DNA from 4 places in the Neobacillus sp. NPDC097160 genome. Region 4 is predicted to be linked to each of the others. Evidence: riboswitches for the same ligand, from Rfam matches in the RefSeq annotation. Region 4 holds a riboswitch; each other region holds the start of a gene.
What was found. A riboswitch is a leader RNA that binds a small molecule or an ion and turns the genes downstream of it on or off. The one in region 4 is predicted to bind thiamine pyrophosphate.

Region 1 (3,952 bases), on a different contig from region 4:
CCTGCATATGATAATAGCCAGATAAAGACAGAACCGGCAAAAATAAAGGTTCCAGCCTTTCTTACAAACCCTTTCCCTTTATCCCAAGTACTTCTCCATAATGACTGGAACTGCGGAAGTCTATATGGCGGCAGCTCGATTACAAATAATGATGTTTCTGATTTTAATAAAGTGGTAGAAAAGATTTTTGCTAGAATTAAAGCCACGACAATCCCAAGAACATAAAGGCTAAGGACGACAAATGCCTTATGGCCTGCAAAAAATGCTCCAACAAATAAGGCATATACAGGCAAACGGGCAGAACATGACATTAATGGCGTTAACAAAATGGTCAATAAACGCTCTCTTGGTGTTTCAATCGTTCTCGCCGCCATAATTCCAGGTACGTTACAGCCAAAACCGATCATCATCGGAATAAACGCCTTGCCGTTCAGGCCAACTGATTCCATGATTCTATCCATTACCAAAGCAACTCGTGCCATGTAACCAGAGTCCTCTAATAATGAAATAAAGAAGAAAAGAATAAAGATTTGCGGTACAAATACGAGAACTCCGCCAACCCCTGCGACCAATCCTTCAATAATTAAAGCATGGATAAACGCTGATGCATTAATAGCAGATAAAACATTTTCAAATCCAGTGGTTACTGGTCCAGTTAAAAAGCCATCTAAAACATCTGACAGCGGCGTGCCCAGCCAATCAAATGTCAGCATAAACATCAGATACATGAGCAGCAAAAAGATCGGCATCCCTAGGTAACGATTTGTCACGATTGAGTCAATTTTTTCAGATAACGGGATTGTCGAATCACTCTTTCTTGCTACTTCAGCTACTATTTTTTCAATGACTTCTTTTCTCTTTAAATAGATGAAATTTGCTAACGATTTGATATCATAATGTTTCTGTAACTTTGACTCCAAATTCACAATAATTCCATTTAGCTTTTGAGCATTGGCAATACTATTTACATAGTTTTTAACGTATTCATTTCCTTCAATATATTGAATAGCAAGAAAGCGTGGAGAGTGGCTGGTCTCGCCGATTAGTTCACCAGTCAATGCTGTAATGGCCTCTTCCACCTCTTTGCCATAGTACACAAGGTTCTTTCTGGCAGGCTCGATTGATTTTGTAGATACGACATCTACTAGCTTGTCACAGCCTTTTCCGCTTCTTGCCACGACAGGAACAACAGGGACACCGAGAGCACGCGAAAGCTTCGAAGCGTCTATTTGAATCCCGCGTTTATTCGCCACATCCATCATATTAAGGCCGATAAGGGCTGGCTTTTCAAACTCAAGTAATTGAAGCGTTAAATGTAAATTCCGTTCTAATTGTGAAGCATCTAATATATTTAGCAAGCGATCAACGGACTCATTTAAAAAGAATGAGGTCACAACACCTTCATCCTTTGAAAGCGGATTAAGTGTGTAGACACCAGGTAAATCAATTAATTGGCCGATATTATTTTTGAATACGCCAACTTTTTTTTCAACTGTAACACCGCTCCAGTTACCAACATACTCATAGGAACCTGTTAGATTATTAAACAATGAAGTTTTCCCAGTATTCGGGTTTCCAATAAGAGCGATTTCCATTATATTCTCTCCACTTCAATCTGAACTGCTTCTTTACGGCGAATGCCAACACATTGTCCGCATGATTCAATCATAATCGGCCCGCCAAACGGCATGACGCATTTCACACACACTTCTGATCCTTCGGTAATCCCTAAGTCAAGCAAGCGTCTTTGTACCAGGTGACCAACATGAGAAATGTCTATGATCTTTCCCTTATCTCCTGCTTTTAAAGAACCAAACATGTATATCACCCTATCTAGGTTAATTGAGAATGATTATCTTTCTATATTGACATTTTAACACTTTTTTTAGGGAAAGGGCATACTAATTTTGTGACAAAAGTTCGAAAAAAAAAAGAAAAGCAATTTGCCTTTCTTTTTCACTCCATATTAATGTTCTTGTAAAAAACTTTTCTTTGGCATTGCACCGATCACAAGAATGATGATAATCGCACTGATGACGAAGCTAGGGAGCATATAGGTTCCATTATATATGAGCGAGTAGGTTGTTACCGGCTGGCCCTTAGGTGCATATTCACCGAAGAAAACGATCCCGGAAACCACATGACATAGATAGCGGAGAAAACTTCCAAAAAAGGCTCCAATTATTGTGAATATCATCCATTTCCCTTTATTTCCTTCCGCAAGGGCTTTTTGAATTTGACCAACAAAAACGCCTGCTAAGCCCACAACTGTAAAAGCAATAAAATAATCGATAATACCTTGAACAATGGTATAAATTTGGGCAAAACCTAGGATAAATTGTAATAGACCTAGTAAGAAGCCTGTTAGCAGGCCACCCTTTATTCCCCAGCGATAGGCCATGAGAAAAATTGGGACCATAGCAATAGAAATGGATCCACCCTGCGGCCAAAATCTTGCCATTAAGAAACCTGATAACAGATCAAGTAAGTAGGCAAGTGCGGTAAAAACAGCAATTTCCGTAATAAATAGCGTGTTACTTCTCTTTTTGTTCATTCTTCTTCCCCCCTATTCATGTTTGGAGTCGTTTGATATCTTCCTACAATTAACTGGGTATCTAAATTAAGCGCAAACAAAAAAAGCAATGCAAGACAAAAAGGATTGTCTGCATTGCTTTAATATCCGGCAAACCACATCCCTACGCTAGCGTTAACTAACAGGTTCATAGGGTCAGAACTTAAAACGTTCACTCTCAGCCGCCCTAATAGCAGCTCCCCCTGTGGAAGTATTCAATTGATTCCATACAAAATATACTATTCTTTTATGGTTTTTACAAGGAAATTATTACATTTCCACTGTGATACTATTAAAAGAGCCGTTTTATCATATTATTCAGCAAAAATCATATTGGGAAAATTTTTTTATCTTTCATTAAAAAAGGATTTTTGCCTTCATCAGCGAATTTAAGATGGTAATCAGTTTTGTTAATACCATAGGGGGAAACAACATGTTTACGGGAGAACAAACGGATTTAATTGCTTTTTTTAATCAAAACAAAGAAAAATTGGTACAAGAATGGGAAGATGCTATTGTCATTAACCACGGAGACCCCTTCAAATTGAAAATTCGCGAAAACGGGGTAGCTCTATTAAATGTGTTACTAACGATGCATTTAAGATCTAAAAAAGAACTAGTAGACATGATTGAAAACATTGCGATAGAAGTGTCAGAAGAAAGAGTTTTGGCCGATATTAACATAGGTGATTTTGTCTACAATGTTAATCTTGGCAGAACGATTTTGTACAGCTATTTAAGTAAAACAGGAATGTCATGGTCAGATATGCAAGAATCGATCAATATGATCAATTTTTGCTTTGATAAATTTCTATATTTTGCCGTATCCCATTTTTCGGAAGCGAAAAATAAAATCATAGAAGAAAAGACGATGTTCATTGACTCGACACATCAAGATCGTTTGACACTTCTCGGACAGATGACTTCAAGCTTTATTCATGAATTTAGAAACCCACTCACATCTGTTCAAGGGTTTATTCAGTTACTTAAAGCAGATTTTCCAAACATGAGATATTTGGATATCATTTCAAGTGAATTAGATCAGCTTAATTTTCGAATATCACAGTTCTTATTACTTTCTAAAAAAGAATTAATTGGGAAGGAAAAAGTACAATTTGGGTTAAATACGCTTATTGATGAGGTATTAAACTTCCTTTATCCTAGTATTCTGGACGGCAAAGTAAAAATCAAAAAAGATTTAAGTGAAGATTTTACCCTGAATGGGTATGCGGATGAAATCAGGCAGGTTTTTATTAATATCATTTTTAATGCGATTGATGTTTTAAATCATCACGGGGTTCCTATTCCAACTATAGAAATTAGCAGCTGTTTGGAAAATACCGAACAAATAAAAATCAGTATTACCAATAACGGTCCAGT
Region 2 (3,952 bases), on a different contig from region 4:
TGCAGGGATCATTTTACTGGATTATTGGCTATGTAATCGTGATCGAACCAGGAAAAACATTCTTTTACGAGAAGCAGAGTACAGTAATTTCCAATTATGGATGATAGACCAAGCTGAGATTTTCGGAACATCCAACTGGCTTGATGCTGATTTAGAAAATCTGCCAGTAGAAGTATTGAAAAGTGCGACACATCAATTAATGGCGCAATTTATTGAAAGCGAACAAAGTTTTACTGAACACCTTGAATTGATTCAAACCATGCCCATTCACTTAATGGAAGAAATAGTCTCACTCATTCCTGATGACTGGATGGTTTCGAAGGAGGAAAAAAAGGCGATTGTCAGTACGTTGGTAACAAGAAGAAAAAAAATCCTGCCTGAACTGATGCATAAATTTTTGAAAAAGGTCTATCGGCCATTGCATGTGAAAGACGAAAAGTAAGAAAATCTTTTTAGAAGGGAGGGAGTTTATGAAAATCCGTAAGGCCATTATTCCAGCAGCCGGCCTCGGGACACGTTTTTTACCTGCAACGAAAGCAATCCCAAAGGAAATGATTCCGCTTGTTGATAAACCAACTATTCAATATATTATAGAAGAGGCTGTGGCGTCGGGGATTGAGGAAATAATTATCATAACCGGCAGGGGGAAGCGGTCTATAGAGGATCATTTCGATAAATCCTATGAGCTTGAAGAGTTGCTGCAGCGAAAAGATAATTTAGCCGTTTTAGAGGAAGTTCAGAGAATATCTAGTTTAGTGAATATATATTATGTTCGCCAAAAAGCACCGGACGGACTCGGCGATGCTATTCTTTGTGCCAAAAATATTGTTGGTGATGAACCATTTGCGGTTATGTTGGGCGACGATATTGTCGTGTCAGAGGTTCCTTGTTTAAAACAACTCATGAATGTATTCGAGTATTATAATAGTTCTGTCGTTGCCATTCAGAATGTTCAAGAACAGGACGTAAGTAAATATGGAATAATTAAGCCAAAAGGTGCGATGATTGAGGAGACTTTATATTCAATCGAATCATTAGTGGAAAAGCCAAAGGTAGAAGAGGCTCCGTCTACACTTGCCGTTATGGGGCGTTATATATTAAAGCCAGAGATTTTTTCCATATTAGAACGGCTTCCAATTGGGCAAGGTAACGAATTACAACTAACCGACGCCATTAACGAATTAAATAAACAGCAGGCTGTCTTGGCATATAACTTCGAAGGAATCCGCTATGACATCGGCGACAAAATAGGGTACCTCAAAGCAACGATCGACCTTGCCCTAAAAAGAGACGACACACGAGAAGAGATCCTCGCCTTTTTGGGTGAAATCTTCAAAGGATAAAGGAAAAAGAAGCCAATTTTGGCTACTTCAACATCCTTCTCCTATTAACCACTAGAAGAGCCAAGGCAAAGAATTGCCTTGGCTATTTCGCTATAAAACGGAGAAATCAGTCAGAAGTTATTCTTCAATTGCTGTCTAGCTTGAAAAGTAATCAAGGACAGTTATCGAATCGGTCACTTCTTCTTTTTCTTCACCTTATAATTTTGTTCAATATAGGTAATTTGATCTAATAGTTTGGTATTTTCTTCTTTTATGGTTAGCAGTTCTAGTCTAATTGCTGAAAGTTCACTAGCTATATGTGATTGAATCTCTGAAAGGCTGCTAACAAGTTGTGTGCTACTCTCGAAGAGGCTATTTGCAAGTTGTTTTTTTAACTCTGAAAAAACATCGACTTGTTCTTGTTGAATCTCTGGCAGCTCATTAACAACCTGTGTGTTATTCTCGATTAGTGCATCGCTATCGATCGATAAAATGGTTGTTTGTTCATGATTCTTGTAATTATTTTTACTCATTTTTATGCCCACCTTTAAAATTTTTTAACATTTAGAGACTCTTTTAAGAAATATAATATGTAAAACTCTTGGACAAGCATAAACGAATATAACGAACAGAGAAGAAAAGGGCTGTCCCATTTTTTAAAAGAGATGAAAAACGAGCATATTTATGACAATATCATAGGAAATATTCCTTGGGAAAGCGCATGAACAGACAATTCTCGAGTTTTTGTGTCGGGAATTGGAGGGGCGAATGATGTTCCTCCATGTGATGAAGCATTTACCGGAATTATGTTCTAAACTAAAAAAGTTGGAACAATTTTCTTTACTTCAATGGTAATCAGCGTTAATATGTACTTAATTTAATATGTGATGTATCTACTAGGGGTGCCCTGTAATCAGGCTGAGAGAAAACGGTAATGTTTTTAACCCTTTGGACCTGATCTGGGTAATACCAGCGTAGGAAAGTAGTCGAGTGAAATGGTAATTTTTCGCTTTCTACCTAACCAGGTCCAATTTATGGATCTGGTTTTTTTATGTTGAAAAAGAAAAGGGGAGATTGGTTTGGAAAAAAGAAGCTTGTGTGAAACGTTGGAAAAAGTAAGGAAGGTAAACCCGCTAATACATAATATCACCAATGTAGTCGTTACCAATTTCACGGCCAATGGGCTCCTTGCACTAGGAGCTTCACCGGTAATGGCAAATGCAAAAGAGGAAGCAGCGGATATGGCTACGATTGCAAGTTCACTAGTTTTGAATATTGGCACATTAAACCCGCAAACAGTGGAAGCCATGCTCCTGGCTGGTAAGTCTGCCAATGAGCACGATGTTCCGGTCATATTTGACCCGGTAGGTGCGGGGGCTACACCGTATCGAACGGAAACAGCCCAACGAGTGATGAATGAAGTCAAGGTCGCCGTGATTAGAGGAAATGCGGCCGAGATTGCCAATGTTATTGGTGAAAAGTGGGAAATTAAGGGTGTGGATGGAGGAAATGCAAAAGGGAACATTAAAGACCTTGCGATCACAGCTGCTCGAAAATTACATTGTGTTGTCGTAATAACTGGAAAAGAGGATATTGTATCAGACGGTGAAAATACTTATGTAGTTGCCAATGGACATCCAATTTTGACCAAAGTAACCGGAACGGGATGCCTATTAACTTCGGTAATTGGCGCTTTTGCGGGGGTGGAAAGGGATTTAATCCAAGCCTCGGTCGCTGCCTTAACCTACTATGGCGTTGCCGCAGAAAAGGCGGCGAAGAAAACAGCCGAGCTTGGACCGGGCAGCTTTCAAATTGAATTTTTAAATCAATTATCGTTGGTTTCGAGTGAAGACTTAAATGGTTATGCTTCTTTTAAAAAAATCTAGTGGAGGAATGTAAGATGAAAAAAGCATTAACGATAGCAGGTTCCGACAGCGGCGGCGGCGCAGGAATTCAAGCAGATTTGAAGACGTTTCAGGAATTAGGGGTTTTTGGGATGTCAGCATTGACGGCTGTTACGGCGCAAAATACAGTAGGAGTCCATGCTGTGTACCCCATGACGTCAGAGGCCGTTGCCAAACAGATGCAAGCACTCGGAGAGGATATGGGTGCGGATGCCGTGAAAACAGGCATGCTTTTTAGCACAGAAATTATCGAAGCTGTTTCTGCTAATCTCAAAAAATACAAATGGGAAAATGTGGTTGTTGACCCTGTGATGATTGCCAAAGGCGGCGCTTCTTTATTACAACAGGAAGCCATTTTCGCTATGAAAACCTATTTATTGCCGCTTGCCGAAGTCATTACACCGAATATTCCGGAGGCGGAAGTTTTAACGGGAATGAAAATCCAAACCCTTGAAGATAAAAGAGAGGCTGCAGTAAGGCTATACGAGCTTGGAGTCAGAAATGTCGTGATTAAAGGCGGTCATGATGAAAACGAAATTGAATCCACTGATTTATTTTTTGACGGGAATGAATTCCACAACTTTACCAGCAAGCGGATCCAAACAAAAAACACACACGGAACGGGATGTACCTTCTCAGCCGTCATTACCGCCGAATTGGCGAAGGGCACAAGCGTATATGATGCTGTTTTAACAGCGAAGGATTTCATTCAAGCAGCCATTGAAG
Region 3 (3,952 bases), on a different contig from region 4:
ATAAACTTAATGTCACAATCGCAAATATGGCCACAAAAACTCGATCTGTTCGGAAGGATGAGGATGCAAGGGTCATATACACACCGATACCATCCTTCGCTCCAAGCCATTCAGAAATAACTGCACCCATAACACTGTAGGTAGCGGATATTTTTAAACCTGAAAAAAGGGAAGGAAGGGCATAGGGCAGCTCCAGCTTCCAAAATAATTGCTTATTCGATGCTCCTGCCATAATCATGTAATGCTTTAACTCATTGGAAGTTTGCTTAAATCCATCTAAAGCGGCAACCGTGATGGGAAAAAAGCAAACGAGCGTGATGACGATCATTTTGGGTAATAATCCAAAGCCAAACCAAATCACTAAAAGAGGAGCTAGGACGATAATCGGAATGTTTTGCGATATGATGAGCAACGGATAAATCGATTCCCGAATGAAAGGAAGTAAGTGTAATAGAATAGCCGTAAGTAGACCGATTAGTAAACCTAGTGCAAATCCGAGTAAAGATAGTTTGATTGTTGATAATAAATGTGGGTAAAAGTTAGACCAACCATCAAAACCCTCATAAAATATTTTTGTCGGAGTGGGTAAAAGCCAATTTGGAATTTCGGATATAATTGCAACCGTTTCCCATACAATGAATAAAAGGAGGAGAACCAGTAATGGTCTCCACCCTTTCGATATGATTTTTATCATTATCTATATTTCTCCGTAAGTTGACCCATGGAGATGCCAGATGGTTGGTACAAAACTTTTATTTGGGAGATAACGTTACTGCTGCCCATCTCAATCATGCGATCGTTCATTTTCGTGATAACCTGCAGTAATTGCTGTAAATCGCCTTCCATTGTTGTTTCAAGAGGATGTACCTCGAATTTTACCCCTGACTCTTGAATCACTCGGATTGCTTCATCTACATAAGGAATAACACTTTCGCCATTTTTTGTTTTTGGTATGATTTGAATACTGATCAGTGAATTTGTCATTTCATAACCCCCTTATTGTGGTAAAAATTGATTTGTAAATGCTTCTTTGGAATCAAGCTTTTTCTCAAGAAGTCCATTGTCAAACATCCATGAAGCATAATTTTCCCATACTTTTTGTTTTTGCTCGCCCCATCTCGGTGCATCATCTTGATATTTAGAGGCTAACCATTCTTGACTTTTCTTAACAAGCTTTGGATCCAAGTCAGGCACTGCTTTAATTAAAATGTCAGCAGCATCGGATGGATGTTTAATAGCAAATTCATATCCTTTAGAAACAGCTTTTACAACAGCTTTTACTGTATCTGGGTTTTCTTTAATCATGTTTTCATTCGTTGCGAGAACTGGCGTGTAATAATCGAGTTTATCGGAATAGTCTGTTAAGTACACCATATTGAGCGTTTCTCCACGCAGCTCTGCCTCTACACCAGTCCAGCCATAATAAATCCATGCGAAATCGATGTCTCGTTTCACAGCTGTAAAGAAATCAGTATCTCCCATATTTACAATCGAAACTTTATTCACATCGGCATTTTCTTTTTTCATTAATGAAGAAATAACAGATTCTTCAACAGGTGAGCCCCAGCCACCGTATGTTTTACCTACAAAGTCCTTTGGTGTAACAATGTTCTTCGAAACTGGTGAGGCAAAACCAGATGTATTATGTTGAATGATCGCTGCTATAGAAACAAGAGGAACGCCTTGTATACGGGCCTGTGTGATCGATTCTTGATAACTTACGCCAAACTCTGATTTACCTGAAGCCACAAGCTGATCTGCTCCAGCATCACCTGGCATAATGATGTTCACATCTAATCCTTCGTCTTTAAAATAGCCTTTTTCTTTTGCAACATATAAACCGGTATGATTCGTGTTTGGTGTCCAATCTAGTACAACAGATACCTTTTTCAGAGAGTGTTTGTCTTTCTTTTTCGTTTCTGATCCTGAATTCTGATTGCTACAGCCCGCAATCATTAATAATGAACATAATACGATTAACCACTTTTTCATTCCTCTTCCTCCTATGTACATAATTAGAAAAGCGCAAGCGCCCTGGTCAGCGGCGTATGACCTCCTCGAAAAAGCTAACGCTTTTTCTTCGTGCGGTGCTTATGCTGCCGAAGCTTTCCTTGTGGAGCTAGACAATAAAAAAGCACCCTAGTGGAGAACCTAGGGCGCATATAAGCAAACAATTTCAATTGTTCAAGAATATGTTCCCTCCGCTGGTATCAACCAGATCAGGTACTAAGAGTCAACATCTTAAGGATGTAATCTCAACCGGCAACACCGGTTCCCCTACAATTCTAGCTATTAAATTATATTCCCAACTCATTATAACAGAAACCTTTATTTTGACTAGTACAAAATATGGTGATTTGGTAGAAAGGAGTGAAACCAAGAACAAATAAACAATTAACTAGTAAAGAAAATCCAGTCACAATAGCCAAAAAATTAACATCGTCTAATATCACTTCGGAAGGATTCACAATATTTTTGGAACTTTTTGATTAAGGATGCTAATGACAAGAAAGATATTAGAAAATGAAACTAAAATAAATTCAAAACGTATGGAAGGATAAGATTCCCATAAAATATGAAAGGTATTTTGTTGATTTTAGTATAGGAAGATATTTTTTAGGGGGAGAACATATGGACGTTAGTGAAATTATCGTGTCGATAACACCTAAAGAAGCAAGTGAGAAGATAGAAGAAGCAATTGTAAATGGAAGTATTTCAGGTACATTAATTGACCGCTATCATCGTTCAATCGGGAATTTCGAATTCATAGTATTAGTGTTTGAAAAATATTATTTTCGCTCAGGTAATCGTGGTTCCATGACCATTACCATCGATAACTTGGAAGGGGCTGCAAAAGTACATGCAGCAGCATCAGGCACTGCCCAAGGAGCAATCTTCCGGTTTGATTGGGGGGCGGGGAACAGTTTTATTAATAGTGTCATAGATACTTTAGAACCGTTTAGAGCAAAATAAACTATATTGTAGCAAAAAATGTATGCCGGCTGTTGTTCCAAAGGAATTACAGCTTTTTTTGTTGGCCGTTGTCAAATCAATCATTTAAAGGTTTCGCATTACACTCTATTCTCTAATTAATCATGTATCACATTAGAAATTGCTTGGAGTCAGAATCTCAAAAAAATATCCGGCAATAGGCCGGATAAAAAAATATATATTAAAAGGGGGTTGAAAGGCTATGAAAAGATCATGTCCGATTCATGTATTCATCATAATCTCTAGAAATGAACAAATTATGAATAAACCATTAAAAGTGTTTAAAATCATTAAAAACAAAATATATTGACAAATCAGAATTTAGAAATAATAATATAGGTTATTACTAAAATTTGCTAAACACTTCTTCATTAATCTCTATAAAATGTAAACGCTTAATCTAGAAAGGGAGTTAATTAATCATTATTCTTTAATGGTAATTTCTAATTTAAGGGAGGGCAACATGCAGGCAATATATAAGGAAATAATTCGATGTAAGAGCCTTGGTTTAGAGGGTGTTCTTGGAACAATTATTTCTACACAAGGTTCCACTTATCAAAAGACCGGCGCAAAATGCTTTATAGCAGGAGATGGACAGTTTACTGGACTGGTAAGCGGAGGGTGCGTTGAGGGTGATTTAAAAGAGATCGCTTTTCAAGTAATCGAAAATGGACAGCCTAAAATCGTAAATTATAATTTTCAAGGTGAAGGAGATCTTTTATGGGGGCTGGGCTTGGGATGTAATGGCAAAATGAATATTTTGCTAGAACCATATTCTCCAATTCGAGACTTGGCGAAATCAGAACAAATTGAAAACTGGTTTAAACTTGGCTTATGCAAAACGATTCACAGTATTACCATCACGAAAGCAGAGAATCCAAATTTGGTTGGTAGTAAATGGTTAGTTGACCCGGAAAACCAGGAATATTATCACATTCCATTTAAAGGAATTATTAATGAT
Region 4 (3,952 bases):
CCAAGCATAGAATTACCATTATCTATGCCGGATCTTGAAGCTCGCAAGATGGAATAAAACCCAACTGTATTTGGAGCTCTGCGTCTAAATAGTGAATCGCTCCATTAACCTGCACAGAAAGTTTTTGAAAATGAAGGGGTAACTCCTTTTATCAAATGAGAAATAAGTGTATTCTTTTCCATACGGATTATGAACAATCCCTCCTGGAAGACAGTAAGGTATTTTCCAAGCTGTCTTCCAGGAGGGATAATATCATTATACTTTACTATTGGATTTGCATAGGAACCATCTGTGCTTTCATTGTAAAGGAATTTTTTTTGACTGAACATAAAATTTGTGAAGATTTTTAATACTTTGATTCACCCAATGCTAGTGGTGAATGATAAAAATTCTTAAAGGTCAAAGAAAGGTGTTGCTATTCTATCGGACTATTTACAAAGTCAATGCGGGTATCGATATTATTAATGATTTTATTGATTTCAACCGGTTTATTTGGATGTAGTTATCAAGAAATGGCGAGTGAAAAATCAGTTCATGCTGCTAATAAGCAAAAGGAAAATACAAAGAACCCAGCTGCCGATGCTGTGGAAGAGTCGTCTGATTTTAATTTAACTCTTCTTGGAACAGGTTCTCCAATCTTTAGCATGGTTGAACAAGACGACATAAAAATGATCATTTCATCATATTTATCATCAATGAGAGGGTAAAGAGGTGAAAATATGTTACGCAATGTTGGCAGCAGATTCATCTGGTTTTTGATCGGCAGTTCGATATTTGCTACCTTTATCGGTTATGCCCTGTTTAAGGCTGACCTCATATCATTTCCAGGTATTCATAAATCCCAAAGAGCCCTAGATAGTAAAGATCGTAATCGAAATAGAAGAGTTGGTAGAATTCGAGTTACGTAGAGAGTTGAAAATCAATTTATAAAAAAATAGCAGGGCGTGTAAAAAATGCAGCGTGATAAAAATCATGCTGCATTTTTTATTCTTTTCTCGCAAGCTCCAATTATGGAGCGCATCGGAGGCAGACCCTATTGCCTGACACATTTATGATTCCCTTTTATAATGTTTTCTCTTTGAGACCTTAAAAAGTAAAAAAGTCCTTTAATTGCAAATAGCGCAAAAAAAAGGATTTTTTTTACTTTTTTATTGGTGGATTATTGGTATCAACATGAAAAGGAAGAGAATGATCTTCTTTGTCAGTTCCATAAAACTGCTCTTGGATTTCAAGATTTGCTGTATCTACTTCGGTATCCCCTTTAATGGAACTGAATCCAGAGTCATAAAATATTTCATCCATTTCTTGATTTGCTTCAATTGCTTCCTTTTCCTTTTCTTTCAACTTCATCGACCTCCTAATTCAATTTCCTTTTATTTTCCCCATTCTTCTGTAAAAGTATAAAATAAATTTCTATTAAATCGTAAAAGAAAAAAATTTGTTTCAATTCCTAACCCTATTGAAAGAAGCATTTTTAAACAAAAAGATGTAACCCACTATTATACTAAAATTTGATACAGGACGACCTTTTTGCAGATTTTGCACAACGAGAAAGTATTTGACAATTCTAACAAAAGTGCTAACATTATCCATGTAAGGTTATCAATAAAAATAATAAATGAAGTTTATCCGCTAGAGGTGCCTTTTTAAAGGGCTGAGATTGAAGTGCTACTTCAGGACTCTATGAACCTGATCTGGATCATACCAGCGTAGGGAAGTGGAAACTGGATATTTGAAGAATGTATGTTTCTATTTCAAATTTCAACCACTTTCTTAATCAAAGGAAGTGGTTTTTTGTTTTTACTTTTAGCGGAATCTTCTGAAAGGGGTGATGTGTATTTTCAAAGATAAAGAGTTTCATATCATTTCCAATGGTAAGATGCCGATTGAGCAGTTCCGGGAAATTCTCATTGATATTCATCCCTATGTAACGGCCATCCATTTACGGGAAAAACAAAAAACTGCTAGGGAACTATTTCAAACGGTCCAACTTTTAAATTCTGCAAATATCCCGCTTTCAAAAGTTTTCATTAATGATCGCCTTGATGTTGCCTTAGTTACAAGGGTTGGTGGGGTTCAATTAGCCTTTCACAGTTTAGAACCAGCTATTGTGAAGGAAAGTTTCCCTCAGTTTCGGATTGGGTGCTCGATTCATTCTTATGAGGAAGGAGTGGATGCAAAAGCAAATGGGGCAGACTATGTAATTTACGGTCACATTTTCCCTTCTCAATCTAAACCAGATGTGGCGCCAAAAGGAGTGAGGAACTTGTCAATGTTGACACAACTTGACATTCCGACGATTGCGATTGGAGGCATAACACCAGAGAATACAGCACAGGTACTTCAGGCAGGGGCAAATGGGATCGCAGTTATGTCTGGAGTTTTAGATGCACGCGATCCACTAGCAGCAATTAAGTCTTACACAAAAGTATTAAAAATTGGAGATGGAAAAAGTGGAAAATTCATTTGATGTGATTATTATCGGCGGCGGAATAATCGGATCCTCCATTGCCTATCAGCTATCAAAAATGGGAAGAAAAGTGGTCATACTTGAGAAGGATCGCTTGGCTTGCCAAGCATCAAGTGCTGCCGCCGGAATGCTGGCTGCGCAAGCAGAGATTGAACAAGATGGTCCGTTATTGCAAATGGCTCTAAAAAGTCAAGCCATGTTTCCATCTCTCTCAAGCGAATTATTTGAATATACAGGAATTGATATCGAGTTTGTCAATAAAGGAATGCTAAAAATTGCGGAAACAGAAGAAATAGCATCCATAGTACGTAAACAAGTCACCTTCCAAAGGAAGTGGGATCCTGCAATAACATGGCTTGATAAAATGGAATTACTTGAATTGGAACCATCCATATCTTCAAGCATTTCAGGAGCCATGTTTCTTCCTAACGATGGCCATGTACAACCAGCAAATTTATCAAGAGCATACGCACAAGCAGCAGCCTATTTTGGAACAGAGATTCGAGAGTATACTGAAGTCGTTTCTATTAATTATGAAAACGGTCAGGTTAAAGGGGTTAACACTTCCCATGGTGTTATTCACGGAGAACAGGTTGTCGTCGCCACCGGAGCATGGGCAGCGAAATTAATGCGTGAATCCGGGCTCGAAATAAATGTGTATCCAGTTAAAGGAGAGTGCTTTTCTGTCAGACCGGAAAAGCCGGTGATCAACACTACTATTTTTTCCGACAAGCGGTGTTATCTGGTACCAAAACGAAATGGAGAAATTTATATCGGCGCTACCATGATTGAGCATTCATTTGATCAAACGGTAACACCTATAGGGATTGGAAGCTTAATAGAAAGAGCAACACAACTTGTTCCAAAGCTGAATGAAGCACCATGGGAGCGAGTATGGTCTGGAATCCGACCGCAGACAGGGGATGGGATGCCATACATTGGCGAACATCCAAGTTGGAAGGGATTGTACGTTGCCGCAGGGCATTTTCGAAATGGGATTTTATTAGGTCCGATAACAGGAAAACTAGTGGCGGATCTTTTAACAGAGAGAGTACTGGATCAAACGCTACTTTCTGCTTTTCATTTGGAAAGGCATAAAGAAACAGTTGTGTAGGAGGGAAGGTATGGAAGTCGTCGTAAATGGGGAGTTAATCCAACTACCAAAACATGTCGTTTGTATTGCAGATGTTCTCAAGCATTATGACATTCAGGATAAAATCATCGTCGTGGAAGTAAACGGGGAAATAGTAGTGAAACATGAACACCAGAGTACGAGAATATCAGATAAAGATCGAATTGAAATAGTCCATTTTGTAGGAGGCGGTTGATATGTTAAAAATAGGTCCATTATCCTTTCAATCTCGTTTATTACTAGGAACTGGAAAGTACCCAAGCTTTGAAATCCAAAAGGAAGCTGTGGAAGTATCTGATGCTGAAATCCTTACGTTTGCAGTAAGAAGAATGAATATTTTTGAACCAAGC

Region 1: another riboswitch for thiamine pyrophosphate. It lies ahead of thiT (energy-coupled thiamine transporter ThiT); the one in region 4 lies ahead of ACIQXV_RS20425 (thiamine phosphate synthase).
Region 2: another riboswitch for thiamine pyrophosphate. It lies ahead of thiM (hydroxyethylthiazole kinase); the one in region 4 lies ahead of ACIQXV_RS20425 (thiamine phosphate synthase).
Region 3: another riboswitch for thiamine pyrophosphate. It lies ahead of ACIQXV_RS23615 (ABC transporter substrate-binding protein); the one in region 4 lies ahead of ACIQXV_RS20425 (thiamine phosphate synthase).

Annotation. Positions count from the first base shown of each region.
Region 1 is NZ_JBIWDU010000012.1:103,895-107,846, reverse strand. Features, by position in the region: gene feoB (ferrous iron transport protein B) at 1-1,595, opposite strand, end outside; gene ACIQXV_RS17860 (FeoA family protein) at 1,595-1,819, opposite strand; gene thiT (energy-coupled thiamine transporter ThiT) at 1,967-2,554, opposite strand; TPP riboswitch at 2,677-2,786, opposite strand; gene ACIQXV_RS17850 (histidine kinase N-terminal domain-containing protein) at 3,006-3,952, shown strand, end outside.
Region 2 is NZ_JBIWDU010000006.1:149,754-153,705, forward strand. Features, by position in the region: gene ACIQXV_RS10560 (HipA family kinase) at 1-442, shown strand, start outside; gene galU (UTP--glucose-1-phosphate uridylyltransferase GalU) at 471-1,343, shown strand; gene ACIQXV_RS10570 (hypothetical protein) at 1,517-1,855, opposite strand; TPP riboswitch at 2,211-2,320, shown strand; gene thiM (hydroxyethylthiazole kinase) at 2,402-3,208, shown strand; gene thiD (bifunctional hydroxymethylpyrimidine kinase/phosphomethylpyrimidine kinase) at 3,223-3,952, shown strand, end outside.
Region 3 is NZ_JBIWDU010000019.1:61,006-64,957, reverse strand. Features, by position in the region: gene ACIQXV_RS23625 (ABC transporter permease) at 1-694, opposite strand, end outside; gene ACIQXV_RS23620 (thiamine-binding protein) at 694-984, opposite strand; gene ACIQXV_RS23615 (ABC transporter substrate-binding protein) at 997-1,992, opposite strand; TPP riboswitch at 2,180-2,289, opposite strand; gene ACIQXV_RS23610 (DUF6054 family protein) at 2,632-2,973, shown strand; gene ACIQXV_RS23605 (XdhC family protein) at 3,455-3,952, shown strand, end outside.
Region 4 is NZ_JBIWDU010000015.1:72,842-76,793, reverse strand. Features, by position in the region: gene ACIQXV_RS20445 (DMT family transporter) at 1-57, shown strand, start outside; gene ACIQXV_RS20440 (hypothetical protein) at 444-707, shown strand; gene ACIQXV_RS20435 (hypothetical protein) at 720-908, shown strand; gene ACIQXV_RS20430 (hypothetical protein) at 1,141-1,344, opposite strand; TPP riboswitch at 1,625-1,733, shown strand; gene ACIQXV_RS20425 (thiamine phosphate synthase) at 1,832-2,470, shown strand; gene thiO (glycine oxidase ThiO) at 2,454-3,584, shown strand; gene thiS (sulfur carrier protein ThiS) at 3,595-3,798, shown strand; gene ACIQXV_RS20410 (thiazole synthase) at 3,800-3,952, shown strand, end outside.